2 regions of the Arthrobacter sp. Y3221087 genome follow, and region 2 is predicted to be linked to the other one. Evidence: predicted binding sites of a transcription regulator. Region 2 holds the regulator's gene; the other holds the start of a gene.
The links. Region 2 encodes LexA, which represses DNA repair genes until DNA is damaged. Its sites were predicted from a motif close to TCGAACANNTGTTCGA; they were not measured.

Region 1: AC5RUO_RS16420 (4-hydroxyphenylacetate 3-hydroxylase N-terminal domain-containing protein) is a predicted target of LexA. The motif match lies at 5,842-5,857, and genes of this name have one in related genera.

The regions. Positions count from the first base shown of each region.
Region 1 is NZ_JBNHFE010000006.1:58,101-68,136, forward strand. It holds partial or broken gene AC5RUO_RS16405 (trehalase-like domain-containing protein) at 200-2,853, shown strand; gene AC5RUO_RS16410 (hypothetical protein) at 3,422-3,571, opposite strand; gene AC5RUO_RS16415 (hypothetical protein) at 3,597-4,109, opposite strand; gene AC5RUO_RS16420 (4-hydroxyphenylacetate 3-hydroxylase N-terminal domain-containing protein) at 4,118-5,626, opposite strand; gene AC5RUO_RS16425 (FAD-binding oxidoreductase) at 6,044-7,636, opposite strand; gene AC5RUO_RS16430 (LysR family transcriptional regulator) at 7,784-8,719, shown strand; gene AC5RUO_RS16435 (NtaA/DmoA family FMN-dependent monooxygenase) at 8,743-10,036, opposite strand, start outside.
Region 2 is NZ_JBNHFE010000002.1:415,508-425,543, reverse strand. It holds gene AC5RUO_RS11630 (MFS transporter) at 1-243, opposite strand, end outside; gene AC5RUO_RS11625 (SseB family protein) at 300-1,178, opposite strand; gene priA (bifunctional 1-(5-phosphoribosyl)-5-((5-phosphoribosylamino)methylideneamino)imidazole-4-carboxamide isomerase/phosphoribosylanthranilate isomerase PriA) at 1,205-1,951, opposite strand; gene AC5RUO_RS11615 (hypothetical protein) at 1,993-2,151, opposite strand; gene hisH (imidazole glycerol phosphate synthase subunit HisH) at 2,152-2,916, opposite strand; gene hisB (imidazoleglycerol-phosphate dehydratase HisB) at 2,913-3,539, opposite strand; gene AC5RUO_RS11600 (histidinol-phosphate transaminase) at 3,603-4,721, opposite strand; gene AC5RUO_RS11595 (LysM peptidoglycan-binding domain-containing protein) at 4,835-5,248, opposite strand; gene lexA (transcriptional repressor LexA) at 5,721-6,455, shown strand; gene AC5RUO_RS11585 (ATP-dependent DNA helicase) at 6,528-8,585, opposite strand; gene hflX (GTPase HflX) at 8,578-10,036, opposite strand, start outside.

The sequences.
Region 1 (10,036 bases), on a different contig from region 2:
AGTTTGCCCGTTTCCTGTGCGGACCCGACCCTGAGCTCCTGAGCCCGAACCCTTGACACCGATGCCTTCAACGAATCACGCTGAGACGATGGTTGGCCGTGAAAGTTTATTACATGATCCCCGTCGGACGCAGGCATAACTCGGTTCTGACCGGCGGCCACTTCAGCTGCCGGGCCGTTGGCTGAGGGCTAGAACCTTCATGACCACGTCTGGTGGCTGGCGGCCGGCCAGTCGGTCCGCGGAATATTCCGGGCTGCTTTCCAACTCCTTGCCGCAGGACTTGCTAAGAGATCTGATCCAGTCTGATCCGGCGGGAAATAAGCTGTCGCCGCAGCTGCTCAATGAGCTGAAGATGCTGGCACGCACTCCGTACCTGCTGGTGGCCTGCAACTATGGCGGGACACTTTCTGCCGACGAGGGGACCTCCAGGTGTCCTTGCAGGTCGGCAATGCCTCGATTGCCCTCCGCGCCCTGGCGTCGCTGCCCAACACGCACGCAGCGGTAATTTCAGGCCGTTCCTTGCGGGATTTGGCGGCGGTGTCTCGGCTGCCGGCCGAAGTCCACCTTGTGGGTTCGCACGGTGCCGAATTTGACATGGATTTTGTCTATGACCAGCCTGCTACCACAACGCCAATCCTGCAAGAAGTCACCGACGCCCTGGCGGAAGTAGTGAGGGCCGAAAAGGATTTCAGGATCGAGAGGATCCATCGGAAACCCGCAGGGGTGTCAGTGCGTCTGATGGGGAAACCATCGGACGTCGCTGCCCGGGTGACCGCAAAAGCGGAACGGATTGCCCGGGACCGCGGGATGTATTTCATTGTGGACGGGTCCGTCCTGGATTTGTCCCTGGTGGAGCCAGCCAAAGGCCGAGCCCTCGAACGCCTGCGATCCCAGCTGGGCATCAGCGCCACGCTCTATGCCGGGGACGGCCCCAGCGACGAGGACGCCCTCACCACACTGCGAGGTCCGGACCTGGGCCTGCGGGTCGGGCCCGGGCCCGGGAACGGACACCGGCTGCCGGATCCGGATGCTTTCGCTATGGTCCTGGCCGTGCTGTTCGAATTGCGCAGGGCCTGGCTTTTCGGCGAGGACGCCGTGGGCCTGGAACGCCATTCGCTACTGGGGAGCGGCTCCTCCACCGCACTGGTAACCCCGGATGCGAAGATCTGTTGGATGACCCATCCGCTGCCGGATTCCGGGTCCGTGTTCGCGCACATTCTTGGCGGCGACGCGGCCGGGCATTTCAGCGTTGAGCCCGTGCAGGCATCGCGGGTGCTCGGGCAACGCTATGTGGACAGCACGATGATCGTCGAGACCCGCTGGGCGGATATAACCGTGACGGACTACCTGGAACCCTCTCCGGAAGGTCTCACCAGCCTGGTGCGGGTGCTTGCCGGCACAGGCGCGGCCAGGATCGTCTTTGCGCCACGACCGGATTACACGAACGCCCCCTTCACGATGGAGGTCCGCGGTACTGACCTGCACGTGCTCGGCACCGCCGATCCAATAATCCTGCACGCCCCTGGAGTCAGTTTCACGGTCAGAACCGATAACCGCCATGCAACCGCCACTGCAGACGTGGACCTACACAACGGGCCGGTCGTCCTGAACCTGCGCTGCGGGGACACCGGAACTTTTGTGCTCGATACCGTCGGCGAGCCAGCGCGCCGGGCCGATGTCGCGGCTAGTTCCCGGGCCTGGGTACGCAAGCTGAAGCTTCCTGCGGTCAAACCCTCGCTGGTTAAGCGTTCCGCGCTGGTGCTCCGAGCCATGGTGCACGAACCGACCGGCGGAGTGTTGGCGGCCCCCACCACCTCCCTGCCCGAGGGAATCGGCGGAATCCGTAATTGGGACTACCGGTACTGCTGGCTGCGTGACGGTTCCATGACCGTTAAAGCACTCGTGGATCTTGGTTCCACCGACGAGGCCGACGGGTTCCTGGGATGGCTAGGCCGAATTTTGGACCAGGCTCCAGGCCCGGAATGGCTACACCCGCTCTACTCCGTAACTGGGAACTCGATGGCCAGCGAGGCAACCATCGAAAGCCTGCCAGGCTATGCCGGGTCGCGCCCGGTACGGATTGGGAATGCTGCAGACCACCAGGTGCAACTGGACGTCTTTGGGCCAATAGCAGAGTTGATCCACAGTCTCAGTGAATACCACGGTCTTTTGACCGATTTCCAATGGCAACTGCTGGAGCAGATGGCCGCGGCGGTCCTGGCTCGCTGGCACGAACCAGACCACGGAATCTGGGAAGCCCGGCGGCCACCGCGCCACCACGTTTACACCAAGGTGATGTGCTGGGTCACCCTGGACCGCGCCGTACGCACCGCCGAGCGTCACGGACGGGTACTTGATCCGCTCTGGCGCACCACCGCTGCCACCATCCGAACCGAAGTCCTCCAACAAGGCTGGAACGAGGAATCCGCGTCGTACACCGTGGCCTACGACAGCCCCGACCTGGACGCGGCCGTCCTGCATATTGGCCTCTCCGGCCTGCTAGATGTAACCGATGAACGGTTCCTGAAAACAGTAGATGCCGTCGAGCGCGTACTGCGAGTAGGACCCACCGTTTTTCGGTACCGCTACGACGATGGGCTGCCCGGGTTGGAAGGCGGCTTCCATATCTGCACGACTTGGCTGATCGAGGCCTATCTCGCGGTAGGCCGCACCGATGACGCCGATGTACTGTTCGGCCAGCTTGTTAATCTCATCGGCCCCACCGGGCTGTTGCCCGAAGAATATGACCCCACAAGCGAAACGCACCTGGGCAACCACCCTCAGGCATACTCCCACCTGGGCCTGATCCGCTGCGCCCAGCTGCTAGACCGGCACCAAAGCAAAGAGAGCTAAACCCCGCTCCGCAAACCCCTGGCACACCGCCACTCAAGGAACAGCGACTAATACGCCCGCCTGCGAGAGGGGAGGGTGGCTGAAATCCATAGACTAGATAGATAACGTCCAGGACCAGTGGTGCCGAATAGATCTGGACATCAGCAGTACTCCGGCAGCGATCGTCGGGCGGACCCGACGGCGGCCCACCTCATTCAGTTTCAAAGTGACCACGTGCTGGCCGGATGCGGCATCACCCAACTAAACGTTCTGGCGCTGCGCACCAGGACCGGACGACTCATGACACCGTCGGAACTGGCCAGTGACCTCATCCTTCCAGTCCTCCGATCCGTTCCGGGCTTCGAGGAGAGCCTCATCACTTTCTTCGCCGGACCGGAACGAGAGGAGCTCAGCGTTGCTTCGCAATTTACTCTTCCACGTGGACGCTAGGTCCCGCAGCCGATCGGATGCTTGAACGTCTTGTGCACCGCTGTGGGCAAGGCGGGCGGGCGAGGCTGGTATGCACCTGGATGAGCGGTGAAGTTGCTCCCGAGGCGACGGCGGGCTTCCGCCGGCGAATTCTCCTCTCTCAGGCCTCGGGCTCTGCTTCATACCAGCCCACCCAGGCGGACGAAATCAATCTGATGGTGGGGGCCGCCAGTTCGGCTTCCCACAGGGCCAGGTCCTGCTTGTAGCTGAGGTGGGACAGCAGTCTCAGCTGATGTGCCAGAAAAATCATGCGGTATTTCCCTTCCAAGCGGAGTTCAGCAGCCGTTCCAGGTCCGCAGCGGTGAAGCTGCGGCGAGGCGTGAGGCGAGGTGGTCCCTCAGAATCAGTGCGGTGAGCAGGTCCCCACCCCCGAGTAGCGCTGCTGCTCGGCGACCGCCAGGGCCACTGGAATAGTGGTCCCGCTGATCTGGGCCGCGGACGGCGTCCGCTCCCCGTACTGCGCACCGATTGGCTCGAGGTCGTAGGACCGCATCATCACCGCGTAAACCACCGCGCGTTGTGCGCTGGCAGGCGGATGCCGTGGACCAGACGCTTGCTTCCTCAGCGCCGCCCCAGCGTCGGGCGAGGTTCAGGGTGGCGTCGTTGCCCTGGGCGTAGTGGCCCGCGGCGATGTTGCCCAGCGAATCGATGATCCGGCTCTTGGCCCCGGCCACGTTGGCGGCGTCGAAGGCCTCGAAGCCGGTGCCAGTGACATGCCCGGCCACGATGCCTGTCGTGTTTTCCAGGCTGCTTCCGGGGCCGGCGGCCTCCTCTGTCTGCGCCGGCATGGCGGAACCTAGACTCTGGCCCCGACGGTGATCCGGTCACCGGCGGACGCGTCAGGTTCGCCTTCGGGCCCAGCGGGGGTATCGTCGATTTCCGCGAACATGGCATGGTAGGCACCGGTCTCCCCCGCTGCCTGGGCCTTGCGGTGGTCCAGGGCGCGGGCGCGGCCGATGCTGCCGAGGTAAAAACGTTCGTAGAGTTCGATCCGGCTGCCCAGTGCCGAGCCGGCGAAGTCCCAGGCGGTGCGCATAATGCGGGCGCGTTCTTGGGCGCTGATGCCGTTGGCACCGGGGAGGTACTTTTCCAGCAGCGGGCCCAGCCGGGGATCGTGGAACGCACCGCCCGTGGGTGTTGCCAGCAGGTTGTGCGAGCCCATGGACTTGATGATGTCGTTGATCCGAATCATCCAGCCCGGCATGATGGCCCGCAGGGAGCTGATGTCGTCGTGGCAGAAGTACGCTCCGCCGCCCCAGTCCGAGGCCCGAAGTTCCGCCGAATGGATGGCCGCCCGGGTGAGCCGCAGGTAGGTGTAGATTTCACCGAGCATCGCGCCGACATCGGGCTTGCCCTCAGTCCCGGTCACCTTGGCAATCTGCGTGCACAGATCGTAGGCGAACTCCAGCTTCACGGCCGCGCGGATGGCCGTCTGCTGCTGCGTGTTGCCGGAAGCGGTGCCTGCGTTGATGGAGTTGTAGACGTCCAGGTTGCCGTCAATAAACACGCGGTCCCAAGGCACCAAGACGTCATCAAAGATGATGACGGCGTCCTGTTCGTCGAAACGTGAGGAGAACGGCTTGTCCTCCAGGGCCGCGTCCACGCCGTAGTGGTCCCGGCAAATGGCGACAACGCCGGGGGTGGCCACGGGGATAGCGAAGGAGATTGCGTATTCCTCGAAGCCTTTTTGGATGGGCACTGCCGGGTAGACGTACAGCTCATCGGCGATGGGGCCGAGGGTGGCGAGCATCTTCGCGCCCTTGACGATGAGGCCCTGCTCAGTCCGTTTCATCACGCGCAGGGTGAGTTCCTCGTTCATGCCCTGCAGTTCGCCGACGCTCTTATCGATCGCGGCGTGCACAATGGTGTGGGTCAGTGCGAGGTCCTTTTCGATGACTTCGCGCTGGTATGCCGCCAGCCGCTGGTGGTACACCGGGTCCCCGGAGCGGTCAAAGATGTCCTTGCGGGCCACGTGCCCGGCCAGGACCACGTTGACGTAGTCCGGCGTGCGGCCGAGCATGCCATTGGAGTACCGGGCCAGGCGGTCGAAGGCGCGGTGGCGGCGCACTATGTCTTCCGCGTTTCTAGGCAGCGAGTGGCTGACGTTCATGGCCTCGCCGGTCTCCGGGTGGGTGCTCAGGCAGTCCGCCGCGTACTTGTGCTGGTAGTCGAAGTAGCCGGCCATGCCTTCAACCGATCCTCTAAAGGCCGGGTGCTCAAGGACGGAGATGCGCTCCGACCCCAGCCATACCTCTCGGCCGTCGTCCAGGCCCCGCTTGTACTCTGCTCCGGTGCGTGCTGTCACTTCGAACTCCTTCTCAGCTGGCGCAAGTAATTGGACGAGATAGCCCAACACTCCCCATGCAAAATGCATTCTGATGGAATATTATATAAAAAGCTGGAATTTGACAATGCCTCATTAATGTCCTTGAGCGGAATCTTCCAGGCGATCAAATCGTCGAGGTACAGGCGGCCGTGCAAGAACAACTCGACGTAGGGGGATTTCCCGGCGGATGCTGTTCGAATCCATGTACAAGCCCTGGACACGCCGCTGCAAGGCAAAAGGAGCACGCGTCCACCTCCAGGAGCGCACCCTGGGGCTACTACTGGCGGTCCTGTAGCGAAAAGGGCCGGACGCTGGTTTGCTTCACCAGCGTCCGGCCCCTTCTCCGTGATGGCTTCCGTCGCCGCAACCTGTCGGAAGCTGCTTTGGACAGGCGTTCTAAAGCGGGACAGCCGATTCGGCGACGCCGTCCGAGGCTTCCGCCCCGACCTCGCGGTACCGCCGGGGCCAGACCCCCTGCTTTCCGGGCGCCAGGATGCCGTTGGGATCCAGCACGTCCTTCAGTGTCTCCTGGAGCCGACGGATGGCGTTGTTGTTGTAGTCGAAGCCGTCAGCGATGACATCCATGTAGTCCACATGGCTGCGGTAGGGCGCGTACCCGTGGCTACGGGCTGCTGCCAGCAACGCTGAGTAGAGAGCCCGTGCGCGCGCCAACTGCTCCTGGTTATCGTTTTCGAAGAAGATCATGGTCACGTGCACCATATGGCGCGGGTAGAGGTGGTAACCGATGTACAGGTCAAAGCCGAACCGGCGGTACAGCTCCTTGGCTTCTCGATAGAACGCCCACACTTCCTCCCCTCGGGCGGGAATGATGGGGGCAGCGTCGATATGCCCGCCGTTTTCCGCCGCCCATGCCACCGTGGACAAGGGCTTCAGGGTGGGCACTCCGGCCATTTGAGTGCGGTCCATGTCAGCAATGTCGTCATAGGCGACCTGTACGCCTTCGGCACCTTCATAGAGCCTGGCTTTGACGGTAAACCCTTCAAGCCCGGCGAAGCGTTCCCGAATGATCTCAAGCCTGCGTTGGGCGAGTCCCTTGTCGCCGTAGATCGCGAACTTGGCGTTCCACTGGCCAATGCCCATTTCCTGGCGCATTTCCTCCAGACGGTCATCCGGAATGGACCCCTCCCCCTGGTACCAGCGTGACCGCGGACCGTTCATGGTGGCCGCCCGAACCACGTTGCCGCACAGGGCGTTGTTCTGAATGACGTCCTCGCGCCGGAGCTGGGTCAGGATGTCCACCAGCTTGGGCATGTCCTCCTCGCGCTCCACCACAACGTCGCCGTTGATGTACACGTCCGGCCAGGGCATCAGCCAAAGGCCGATCTTGGTGACTATGCCGAGATTTGATTGGGTGAAGATACCGTCCAGTGTGGGTCCGAATCCGCCTTTGAAGATGGGGCCGAGTTCCGTTCCGTCCATGGCCCACATTCCTGTACGCACCAGCTCACCGTCCGGCAGTATCACCTCCATACCGCAAATGGATTGCACATGGTCGCCCATCGGGGTCATGCCGTAGCCGCGGTCGAGGGCGTTGCCAAGGATCGATCCCCAGCCGAGGGCGGGAACGGACATCCAAAGCTTCAGCCCGTTTTCCTGAATGTGTTCGAAGAGGTCAAAGAAGCTGACACCGGGCTCGATGACGGCGTAGTTAAGATGGTCATTCACTTCGATGATTTTGTTGAGGCGGCTCAGGTCCAGCGCTACCATGCCGCGGCTGCGCGGTTCCGGTCCCCCGTAACCCAGGTTCTTGCCCTTGGAGAAGGACCACAGCGGAACGCCGGTGTCGTTGGCGAGCCGGACCACGGCTTGGACCTCCTCCACGCTCCCAGGACGCACGCCAGGCCACTTAGCCCGCCCGGGATTGAGGGGATACGGGTCGATGTAGCCGTCTTTGGGCGTGGCACGGACAACGTTGCCGGGGCCGACAATTGCTTCTGCCTGGTCGAGGAAGGTGGCTTGGGCGTCCATTTACGTTACGTCACTTTCGGGAAGGGGTGCTGCCGCTGCTGCGACGGCGGGGACGCCGTCGTCGGCGCCGTTTCTTTTATGATGGCAAGCTGAACTGCTCAAGTAAATCGTCTATTTTCGCTCTTGGTCGTCAGTAATATTGACAATGTGAACATCGCCCTGAACCCCTCAATTACGCTGCGCCAGGTCTTGCACTTTGTCGTGGCGGCCGAAACCGGAACGATGAGCGAGGCAGCACGGCGGCTACACATGGCGCCGTCGGCCATCTCCATGTCCATCGCGGAACTGGAGCGAATTGTCGGGGCCCAGCTGTGCATCAAGCGCAAGTCCAAGGGGCTCACCCTGACATCGACGGGCATCGTGGTGTTCAGGCAGGCGCGCCAACTGCTTGAACTTGCGGATGAGATCGCGTCGCTGTCCAAACGCGCCAGGACTGACATCCGCGGTCCACTGACCGTCGGGTGCTTTATGCCGCTGGGGCCCACCATCATTCCCCCGATGCTGGCCGATTTTGCGGAACAGTGCCCGCACGTGGAGGTCGATTTCATTGAGGGGTACCACGAGGATCTGCAGGAGCGCCTGCTCAACGGTTCCATCGACGCCGCCTTCGTATTCGACATGGACATCTCCCCTGCGCTCAAGACGGCCCCGTTGCTGTCCGTAGAGCCGTACATCCTGCTTCCGGCGGACCATCCCCAGCGCGAAGCGGAGGTGGTTGCACTCAGGGACGTAGCCGACAGTCCGCTCATCTTTTTCGACGCTCCTCCCATCTCCACGCGCATCCTCGAGATGTACCGCGCTGCCGGCCTGACGCCGGACATCCGGCACCGCTCCCGCAGCTACGCCACAGTCCGATCGCTGGTAGCGAGTGGCCGTGGCGTTGCCGTGCTCTTCCAGCAACCCATGCTGGACGCGCCATACGAGGAGCTAAAGGTTGTGCTCAAGCGGGTTGCCGAGCCGCGGATCCATACCCGCGCCCAAGCCACTGTGTCGCTGGCCTGGACGCGGAGCATGCGGTTGAACGCACGCGCACAGGCCTGGGTGGATGTGGCCGTCGAACGCTTCAGATCTGCCGACTCTTAAGCGGCCGGCCCTGCGCCGCCCCTCTACGCTGAGGGGCGTGAAAGCCCAAGGTTCTCACGCAGGGTGTTGCCCTCATACTCGGACCGGAAGTAGCCGCGGTCCTGAAGTTCCGGGACGAGCTTGTCGCAGATAAGTTTGAATCCGCCCGGGTTGAAGGGAGCGTTGAGGTTGAAACCGTCGCACGCTTTCGACTCGAACCAGTCAACCATGCGGTCAGCCACCTGCGAGGGAGTGCCGGCCATCCACTGGTGCCCGGTGGACCGGGCCAGGTCCACGATCAGCTCGCGCAGCGTCATGCCCATGTCCACGCTCTTCTTGCGGTATATCTGGTACCTGCTGCCCAGCCGGGGGTCATCGGAAAACCACTCGGCGGGGATCGACTCATCGAACTCCAACTCGGTCAGGTCCATCTTGAGGTCAGCACCCACCTGCTTGCGGCCGTTACCGAGGTGCACGTAGCTGGCCAGCTCGTTGGCAAGGTCCTGCGCTTCCTTCTCCGTGTCGCCGAGAATGGGCAGGATACCCGGAATGATCTTGACGTCGTCGGGGTTCCGGCCCTTCTCAGCCACCATGTTCTTAAACTTGGTGTAAAACTCGATGGACGGTTCTTTGAACGGCTGGGCGGTGTAAATCCCGTCCGCCACCGAGGAACCCAGGTCCATGCCCGGGCCTGAGGATCCCGCCTGGACCAGCACGGGACGCCCCTGCGGCGACCGCGGCATGTTGATGGGCCCTTCGACTTCAAAAAACTCGCCCTTATGCCGGATGGCCTTGAGCTTGCTCCGGTCCACGTACTCACCAGATTCCCTGTCCACGATGACGGCGTCATCGGACCAGCTGTCCCAGAGACGCTGCACCACGTCCACGAACTCCGTGGCCCGCCGGTAACGCACCGCCGGGTCCGGAACGTCCTCCACGCCATAGTTACTGAAACCGTCAGACGACGTGACGATGTTCCAGCCAGCCCTGCCATTGGACATGTGGTCCAGGCCGCACAGCTGCCGGGCCAGGTTGTACGGCTCGCAGAAGGAAGTGGACATGGTGCCGATCAGGCCGATGTTTTTTGTCCTGGCCGCCAAGGCTGCGAGCACGGTCATGGGTTCGTAGAACCCGTTCATCTTGATGTCGCCCCGCATCACCGTGTTGGCGTGCACGATGTCGCCGAAAAAGACGGCGTCAAGCTTTGCGGCCTCGGCCATCGCGGTTAGGTCTGCCACGAAGTCCAGGTTGCCGAGCTCTTCTGCCCGGCTTCCTTCCTTCCGCCAGCTGTCCTTGTGATAACCCGCCGGCAGCATAAAGGTAGTGAGCACCATGTGA
Region 2 (10,036 bases):
AGCTTTGCGCAGCCCGGCGGTGTCCACCCTGCGGCCACGCCAAGGGGCGCCCAGGGCGATTCCAATGGTCATGACCGCGGCCGCGGCACCGGCGGCAGCGTACCCCTGCCCGAGCGTCAGGACGATGTGGAGGGTCAGCAGCACGCCGGCCGCCGAGTGGGGTATCCGGGCAATCATGCCCACGAGGAGCAGCCTCCGGATGGGCCGGACGGCCAGCAGCTCCCGGTAGAGGGCGAAATTCACGAGGTGGTCCTTACGTCTGCCGCAGCGGACCGGGGATCATCCCGCCTGGCTGCCGGCTACTCTGCTGCGCGCCGCAGCTTGATCTCGATTGAGTCGACGCGCTCCCCAAACAATACATTCCGCGACCACTCCGCCTGGAGTCCGGCCACCAGCTGCTGGACGCCGGCAGCGTCCAGGCCTTCTTCGAGGTAGAGAACCACCTGCAGTTCGGGTCCGGCTCCACCGCCCGGAATGGCTGTCCCGTCAGCCGCCCGCGCCGCCACTCCCCTGCCGGGCAGCAATTCGATCCGGCGGACCGCAGGGAAGCTGCCTGCCGCCCGTCCCATTTCTTCGGCAAGGCCAGCGTCCAGGTACGAGGGAACCCAGTCCTGCTGCTGGGCAAGGGCCCAGACCGCGGGCCGGCGGACCACGAAAGTTACGTCGGCGCCCGGGTCCAGCACCAGGAGTTCCGCGCCCTCGGCCACTGCGGACAGCGCCGCACGAGCGGCATAGACGGCAACCGGGCGGGCCTCGGGGTGCCAGGCGGAAAGCGCCGCGGCCGACGTAAAGGCGGGCATGGCGGTCCTGCCGTCCGCGGCTTTCAGCGTGACCAGGGCCATGTCCGCCTGCTTGTCGGCCTGCAGGCCATGGGACGACTCTTCCTCTTCGGCCAGCTGGGCCACGATGGGGATGAAGACGCGTGCCGTGGCGAGGGAGGCGACGACGGACGATTCGCTGCCCGTGCCTGCCCGGAGGCCGGCCACCGCGGTGAGGTAACCGGCGTCGGCCGTTCCGTCGTCGTCCTCGAAGTTGTGGATCTTCGCGTCGTCACCGGCGAGGCTGCGGCCGGCCCACGGCCTGCCTGCCGAATCCGTTGCTCCCCCGGCGCCGGCCAGCGCGGCCGCAATGTGCCCGGGCAGTGGGCGTGACGGGGGTGTCCCTGGTTCGCTGGCCATACGGCTGCTTCCGTGCTGTCCGCGGCCTAGCGGCGGCCGGCGACGTCGAGGGCTTCGGGCAGCGTGAAGGCGCCTGCGTAGAGTGCCTTGCCCACAATGGCGCCTTCGACGCCGAGGGGAACCAGGGAGCGCAGCACCTTCAGGTCGTCCAGGCTGGAGATGCCGCCGGAGGCCACCACGGGCTTCCCCGTCTTCTCCACCATCTGGCGCAGCAGTTCGACGTTGGGGCCCTGCAGCGTTCCGTCCTTGGTGACGTCCGTGACGACGTACCTTGCGCAGCCGGCGTCCTCGAGCCGGTCCAGGACCTCCCAGAGGTCCCCGCCTTCCTTGGTCCAGCCACGCCCTGCGAGGGTGGTTCCGCGGACATCGAGGCCGACGGCGATTTTGTCGCCGAAGCGCTCGATGACCCGCCGGGTCCATTCAGGGTTTTCCAGCGCGGCGGTGCCGAGGTTGACGCGGGCTACACCGAGGCCAAGGGCGGCCTCAAGGGATTCGTCGTCGCGCAGGCCGCCGGAGAGTTCCACCTTGATGTCCAGCCGGCCTACCACTTCCCGCAGCAGCTCGGCGTTGGACCCCCGGCCAAAGGCCGCGTCCAGGTCCACCAGGTGCACCCATTCGGCACCCTGCTGCTGCCAGTTGGTGGCGGCCTCCAGCGGTGTGCCGTAGCTCGTCTCGCTGCCCGCTTCCCCCTGGACCAGCCGGACGGCCTGCCCGTTCACGACGTCGACGGCGGGCAGCAGTTCAAGGACCGGCAGATCGTTTGCGGTGGTCATGTTCTTCCTCAGGGTTGGGTGCGGGGGTTGGCGGGGCGCGTTCAGGTGGCCGGCAGCGTCAGCAGGTAGGCGGCCAGCAGGGACATGCCCGCCAGGACGTAGAACGATATCTGTGTCCACAGCGGCTTGTGCTGCTGCCGGAAGGACAGGGCTCCCCCTACCAGCAGGCCGGCCAGCCCCATCAGGACAATGGACCACATCTAGGCGGGACCGCCGGCCGGGTCCGACTGGCTGCCGGAGGCAGGCTGGGCCGCGGGCCGGTGCAGGGCCTCCACCCAGTTCCGCAGCAGGCGCGCGCCGGCATCCCCCGACTTCTCGGGGTGGAACTGCGTGGCGCAGAGCGGGCCGTTTTCGACGGCGGCGATGAACGGGGCACCATGCTCGGACCAGGTAACCAGGGGCGGCGCCATGCGCGGCTGGATGACGTCGAAGTTCCATTCCTGCACCCCGTAGGAATGCACGAAGTAGAAGCGTTCGTTCTCGACGCCGGCAAAGAGCTTTGAGCCTTCCGGTACCTTGACGGTGTTCCAGCCCATGTGCGGCACCACATCGGCGGGCAGGAGTTCCACCTTGCCGGGCCACTCCCCAATGCCTTCTGCCTCCGTGCCGTGTTCCACGCCGGCCTCGAAGAGCACCTGGAGGCCGACGCAGATACCGAGGACGGGCCTGCCCCCGGCAACCCGCCGTCCGATGAGGCGGATGCCGTCGACGGCCTTCAGTTCGCGCATGACGGTTTCGAAGGCGCCGACGCCCGGGACCACCAGGCCGTCGGCGTTCAGGACGTCCTCGGGCTTGGCGCTGAGCACTACCTCGGCGCCGGCCCGTTCCAAAGCACGCACGGCCGAACGGACGTTCCCCGAACCGTAGTCCAGCACCGTGACGGTGGGCTTTCCTTCGGGGGAAGGCAGCTTCCGGCTGGCGGACGGATCGATAATTGCGCCGTCCTTCAGGACCTGGCCGCTCACAGGGCACCCTTGGTGGAGGGGATGCCTTCCACCCGGGGGTCCGGTTCCACGGCTGCGCGCAGGGCGCGCGCAAACGCCTTGAACTGGGCCTCCACGATGTGGTGCGGGTCGCGGCCGGCGATGACGTTCATGTGCAGGCAGATGCCGGCGTGCAGGGTGATCGCCTCGAAGACGTGGCGGGTCAGGGAGCCAGTGAAGTGGCCGCCGATCAGGTGGTACTCCTGGCCCGCGGGCTCGCCGCCGTGCACAAGGTAGGGCCGGCCTGACACGTCCACGACGGCGTGGGCCAGTGCCTCGTCAAGGGGAACGGTGGCTTCGCCGAACCGGCGGATCCCCGCCTTGTTCCCCAGCGCGGTGCGCAGCACCTCACCGAACGTGATGGCCACGTCTTCCACGGTGTGGTGGACGTCGATGTGGATGTCCCCGGTGGCCTTGACCGTCATGTCGATGAGCGAGTGCTTGCAGAGCGCCGTGAGCATGTGGTCGTAGAAGGGCACGGACGTGTCGATGTCCGAGACGCCGGTACCGTCGAGGTTTATCTCCACGAGCACGGACGACTCACTGGTGGCGCGCTCCATGCGCGCGGTCCGGGCCGCGGCCGTGTTCGATCCGGTGGAACTCATGGTCAGGTGTCCTTTTTGCGGGAGAAGGAGTTTGGCACGGCGTCCAGCGCCGGTACTTCAAGTCTAGGCGGGAAGCGCAGCCTGGCTGGCAAGGATGCTTTCCAGGGCGGTGAGGAATGCTGTGGTTTCGGTCTCAGTTCCTGCCGTGACGCGGAGGTGGCCGGGGATCCCGACGTCGCGGATCAGCACGCCCGCGTCCAGCAGTTCCTGCCAGACCTGGCGGGGGTTCTCCAGGCCGCCGAAGAAGACGAAGTTGGAGTCCGAGGCTGCGGGCTTGAGTCCCAGCCGCGTCAGTTCGGTGACGATGCGGTCGCGCTGCTTCTTGATGTCTTCGACGTCGGCCATGAGGGCTTCGCGGTGCTGCAGGGCCGCCAGGGCTGTTGCCTGCGTGACGGCGGACAGGTGGTAAGGCAGGCGGACCAGGCGCAGGGCATCCGTGACTTCGGGGGCTGCCGCCATGTAGCCGAGGCGTGCACCCGCGAGGGCAAACGCCTTGCTCATGGTGCGGGAAACGATCAGCCGCTCCCGTCCGGGCAGGAGGGTCAATGCGCTGGGGGTGCCGTCGTGGGCGAACTCGTGGTAGGCCTCGTCCACAATGACGATGGTTTCGCTTGCTGCTCCGGCCTCGTAGACGGCTTCCACCACATCCAGCCCGAGACCGGTGCCGGTGGGGTTGTTGGGTGAGCAGAGGAAGACGATGTTGGGCTGGAGGTCCTTCACCTGGCGGGCCGCGGATTCGGCGCTCAGCCCGTAATCGCCGGCGCGTTCGCCCTTGATGTATTCGGTATCCGTTCCGCTGGCCAGCAGCGGATACATGGAATACGTGGGCGGGAAGCCAAGCGCTGTGCGGCCGGGACCGCCAAAAGCCTGGAGGATCTGCTGGAGCACTTCATTGGAACCGTTGGCGGCCCACAGGTTGGACTCGTCCAGTCCGTGGCCCAGGTACTCTGCCAGCGCCCGGCGGAGCTCGGTGAACTCCCGGTCCGGATACCGGTTGAGGCTGGTGGCGGCCTCGGCAACGGCTGCGGTGATGGCAGCCCGCACGTCGGCCGGAACGCCGTGCGAGTTTTCGTTGACGTTCAGGAGGATGGGGACATCCAGCTGGGGCGCCCCGTAGGGGGTCAGCCCGCGGAGGTTGCTGCGGAGGGGAAGCCGGTTCAGACGCTCTAGCTGGTCACTCACCTGAACAGTTTAGTGGCCGTCACGGAGACCGGAAAATGTGACAGCCGGTGTTCGCGCCGGGCGTGCGGCCTGCGGCAAGGCCGCACCCGGCGCATGTTGGGGCGGACGCTGCCTCAGCTGGTGGGGACGTACAACTGCTGACCGGGCAAGACCGCCCCTGCAGGGAGGTTGTTCAGCTGGACGATGTCAGCAACCACATCCCGGGCATCACGGTCGGGGGCGACAGTTCCAGCGATGGACCACAACGACTGTCCGGACTGGACTGTAACGGTCACCGTGGGAGTCACCGTGAGGTCTTCAGCAGTGTCGGAGGCCTTGGCCGGCGAGTTAAAGAACCCTGCCAGGGACAGCAGCAGGGCCGCCAGCAGCACGAGCGGGATACCGATCAGGACGATCTTCCCCCGCCGGGTCAGGCGAAGGGGAGGCAGGGGCGCCGGGCCCCCCGGGGTACCGGGCGTGGCGTGCTGCAAAGCCTGCCGGGCAGGGGCCTGCGGAGCGTTTGCCTGCGAAGCGGATATAGCTGACATGTCTGAGCCCTCCTGGACCGTCCTGTGCTGCCTGGGAAAAACCGTGCTGTGTTGCATGTAGTGCCGGTACTGCCTGTACTGCGTTTACTACCTGTATTCGTCCACCGCCTTGGTGCGTTCACCGCCTTAGTGCGTTCACCGCCTGGGGGCGGAGACTGGCGCCTCGCTGCTGTACAGGCTCCAGCCTGCCCGGCACCACTGACATTTCGGCTCCAGTATTCGAACGTCTTTCGAATAGCGAGCACTTGACTAGAACACATATTCGAACTTTTGCCTTCTCCAGTTTTAGCACCTATCAACGAATAATGTCGAGACTCGCTAGAACAAATGTTTGAAAAAGCAAAGTGGCTGGCCTAGCTTTGAAACAGGAAACAACCACCCTTGAAGCTGATCAGCAGGGTCTGACAAAAGGGCAAGTCACCCAGTCCGGAGCCTTGGAAAGCCCGGTGGCAACCGAAAGGCATTGGCGAATATGGCAGCAGCAGCCACCGGGGGCAGGACAGCCTCGCAGCCGAAAAGGGCCGCGAAGGGGCTCACGCCGCGGCAGAAGAAAATTCTGGAAACCATCCAGCGCTCGGTCAACGAGAACGGCTACCCGCCCTCGATGCGCGAAATTGGCGACACCGTTGGCCTTGCCAGCCTGTCCAGTGTCACCCACCAGCTCTCCCAGCTGGAGAAGCTGGGCTACCTCCGGCGGGATCCGAAGCGGCCCCGGGCCATGGAGGTACTCACGCCTCTCACGCTGGATGGCGGACCCGCAAAGACCGGCGGTCCTTCGGTTTCACTGCCCCAGGATGCGGCTGCCACAGTAACGGAGCTGCCCACCGCAGTGGACACCGCCATGGTGCCACTGGTCGGCCGGATCGCCGCCGGCGGTCCCATCCTGGCCGACCAACTGGTGGAGGACGTCATGCCGCTCCCCCGCCAGCTGGTGGGACAGGGCGAGCTGTTCATGCTTCGGGTGGCGGGCGATTCCATGGTGGACGCCGCCATCTGCGACGGTGACTGGGTGGTGGTGCGGCGCCAGGCGGATGCCGCCAACGGCGATATCGTGGCGGCGCTCCTGGACGATGAGGCCACGGTAAAGACCTTCCGCCAGCGTGACGGCCATACCTGGCTGCTCCCGCAGAACACCCAGTACGAACCGATTCTTGGCGACCACGCCACCATCATGGGCAAAGTGGTCTCGGTCCTGCGCTCGCTCTAGGGAGAGCAGGACCAACAACTCCATAGTTCGAAAAAGACGGCACCTTCCCGGTACACGGGCGGGTGCCGTCTGTCAGTTGGCCTCCGCGGCCAGCCGCTCAAGGGCTGCTACCGCTGTCTTCCGGTCCGTTGTGGCCCAGAACGGGGGCAGCGCCCCCCGCAGGAATCCGGCGTAGCGCTCGGTGGCAAGGCGTGAATCCAGCACCGCCACCACTCCCTTGTCGCCGGTGGACCGGATCAGGCGGCCTGCCCCCTGGGCCAGCCGGATGGCGGCATGGGTTGCGGACACCGACATGAACCCGTTGCCGCCTGCCTGCGCCACCGCACGGGACCGCGCCGTCATGAGCGGATCATCAGGCCGCGGGAACGGGATGCGGTCAATGACCACCAGCCGGCACGATCCGCCCGGGACGTCTACTCCCTGCCACAGGGACATGGTTCCGAACAGGCAGGTGTCCGGTTCGTCCGCGAATTGCTTGACCAGGGCCGTCATGGTGGAATCGCCCTGGCAAAGGACTGTCACACCGAGCTTGGGGCGAAGCGCCTCAGCTGCTTCCTCGGCGGCGCGCCGTGAGGAGAACAAGCAGAGCGCCCCGCCGCCGGATGCGCGGATGAGCGCCTCCAGTTCGGCCAGCGATTCCGGCGACGCGCCACGGCCCGGTTTGGGCAGGTGGCCGGCAACATACAGGATGCCCTGTTTCGGGTAGTCGAAGGGCGAGCCCACGTCCACGCCGGTCCAGCTGGGGGCGCCGTCTCCCACCAGGCCGAGACCCCCGGCGGCGGGCTCGAACGCTGATCCGATGGCCAGGGTGGCGGATGTCAGGATCACGGTGTGATCGGCAAAGAGGCCCTCCCGCAACCGGCCTGCCACGGACAGCGGCGCGATGTTGACCAGCACGGGCGCGGACTCGTCAGGCTGCGAATACCCCTGGCCGGGGTCGAAGGAACTGGCACGCGAGAACCACACCACTTCCCTGTTGTCCCGGGCCGCAAGCAGCCGCTCGCACAATTCCAGGATGAGCATCAGGCGGGACCGGGCAAGCTGCCTCCCGCCGTCGGGCGTCGTGCTGCTGTCCCCCTTGGAATCGGACAGCGCCGCGCGGCAGGCCTCACGCAGCTGGTCGATGCAGTCCAGCTGTTCGTCGTTCAGGCCGTTGGGCAGCAGCCCGTTCGGCGCGCCCGCGAGGGCCATTTCCAGGTTGGCGGCGGCGGCGTTGAGGGCGTCCACGGTGATGGCCGTGTGTTTCCGAGCGCTGGCGGCGGCGGCGTGGACCATGGCAACGGAGAGCTGGCCGGTGACGGCTCCCGTGACCCGGTCCTGCAGCTCGTGGGCCTCGTCCACCACCACAACGTCATACTCTGGCAGGACGGCCAGGCCTTCGAAGGCGCTGACAGCCAGCATGGCGTGGTTGGTGACCACGACGTCGGCCTCCGCCGCATCCTGGCGTGCCAGCTCGCTGAAGCATTCCGCAGCCAGGGGGCACTTCTGTGAACCCAGGCATTCCATCGAGGTCACCGAGACCTGCCGCCAGGCGCGGTCGGTCACACCGGGAAGGAGTTCGTCACGGTCGCCGGTGGCGGTCTTCTCCGCCCACTCGCGCAGCCGCACCACCTCCTTGCCAAGCTGCGACGCGGGACCGCCGACCGTTGCGGCAAAATGCGGAACACTGTTGTCCTCCCCCAGCGAAAACAGCTGCCCCTCTGCGGGCTCCTCCGACGGGAACCCCCCTTCGAGCTTGTGCCGGCAGACGTAGTTGGAACGGCCCTTGACCAGTGCCACCTTCACCGGCCGGTCCAGGGCAGGAGTGATCGCCTTAAGGAGGCGGGGCAGGTCCCGGCCCACGATCTGCGTCTGCAATGCCAGCGTGGCGGTCGAAACCAGGGCAGGCTTGTTGCTTTCGAGGGCGTGGGCAATCAGCGGAACCAGGTACGCGAGGGACTTGCCGGTGCCGGTTCCCGCCTGAACCAGCAGGTGGTTCCCCGTTTCGATGGCGCGCGCCACCTGCCTGGCCATTTCGTGCTGCCCGGTGCGGCTCTGCCCGCCCATGGCGGCAACGGCCCGGTCGAGCAGCTCGATGACGAACTGCCCGCCGGCCGTGTCCGTGGCTTCGCCGGCCACGAGGTCAGTCATTCGCGGCGAAGGGTTCCAGTTCGGCCGCCAGGCCTTCCCGGACCATGACGACGGCCCGGGTACCTGCCTCGACGTGGTCAAGGCTGATGATTTCAGCGTCGGAGTCGTGCAGTTTGCTGAGCAGGTCGCCGCGGTTGTAGGGAAGGAGCAGTTCCATCTTGACGCTGGGCCGCGGGATGGATTCGCTGATTACGCGGAGCAGTTCCGCGATCCCCTCACCGGTACGCGCCGAAACCACCACGTGGCGCGGCTCGCGCTGCTTAAGCCGCTCCACCACGAAGGGGTCCGCTGCGTCGGCCTTGTTCAGCACGATGATCTCCGGGATCTTGCGCGCATCCACCTCGCTGAAGACCTTGCGGACGGCAGCAATCTGGCCTTCGGGATCCGGGTGCGAGGCATCCACTACGTGCAGGATGAGGTCGGCGTCAGCCACTTCCTCCAGCGTGGAACGGAAGGCCTCCACCAGTTGGGTGGGCAGGGACCGGACAAAACCGACCGTATCCGCCAAGGTGTACCCCAGACCGTCCGCCGTTTCGGCCTTGCGCACCGTGGGGTCCAGCGTGGCGAACAGGGCGTTTTCGACCAGCACGCCCGCGTCCGTCAGGCGGTTCAGCAGGGAAGACTTCCCGGCGTTGGTGTAACCGGCGATGGCCACGGAGGGAACGGCATTACGACGGCGGTTGGCGCGCTTGGTTTCGCGGGCCGGCTTCATCGCGGCGATTTCGCGCCGCAGCTTGGCCATGCGGGTGCGGATCCGCCGGCGGTCCAGTTCGATCTTCGTCTCACCGGGGCCGCGGGAGCCCATGCCGGCGGCCGCGCCGCCCACCTGGCCACCGGCCTGGCGGGACATCGACTCACCCCAGCCGCGGAGGCGGGGAAGCAGGTACTCGAGCTGCGCGAGCTCAACCTGCGCCTTGCCTTCCCGGCTCTTGGCGTGCTGGGCGAAGATGTCCAGGATCAGGGCAGTGCGGTCGATGACCTTGACCTTGACGATGTCTTCAAGCCCGCGCCGCTGGGACGGGGCAAGTTCGGCGTCGACGATCACGGTATCCGCGCCGGTGGACATCACGATGTCCTTGAGTTCCTGGGCCTTTCCGGAGCCCAGGAACGTGCCGGGATCCGGCTTGTCCCGGCGCTGCACCAGGCCGTCCAGCACCTCTGAACCGGCTGTCTCGGCAAGTGCCGCGAGCTCGCGGAGCGAGTTTTCGGCGTCGGCAAGGGTTCCCTCGGACCAAAGCCCGGCCAGGACCACGCGCTCCAGGCGCAGCTGGCGGTATTCGACTTCGGTGACGTCTTCCAGTTCCGTGGAGAGGCCGGCGGTGCGCCGGAGGGCGCGGCGTTCCTCAAGGTCCTGCTGGTCGCCGTCGAACGTGGTGTGCTCTTCGTCCAGGCGGGAGATGGCCTGTGCCGCACCCAGCACGGGCTTGCCGTTGCCGCGTTCTTCTCCGCGG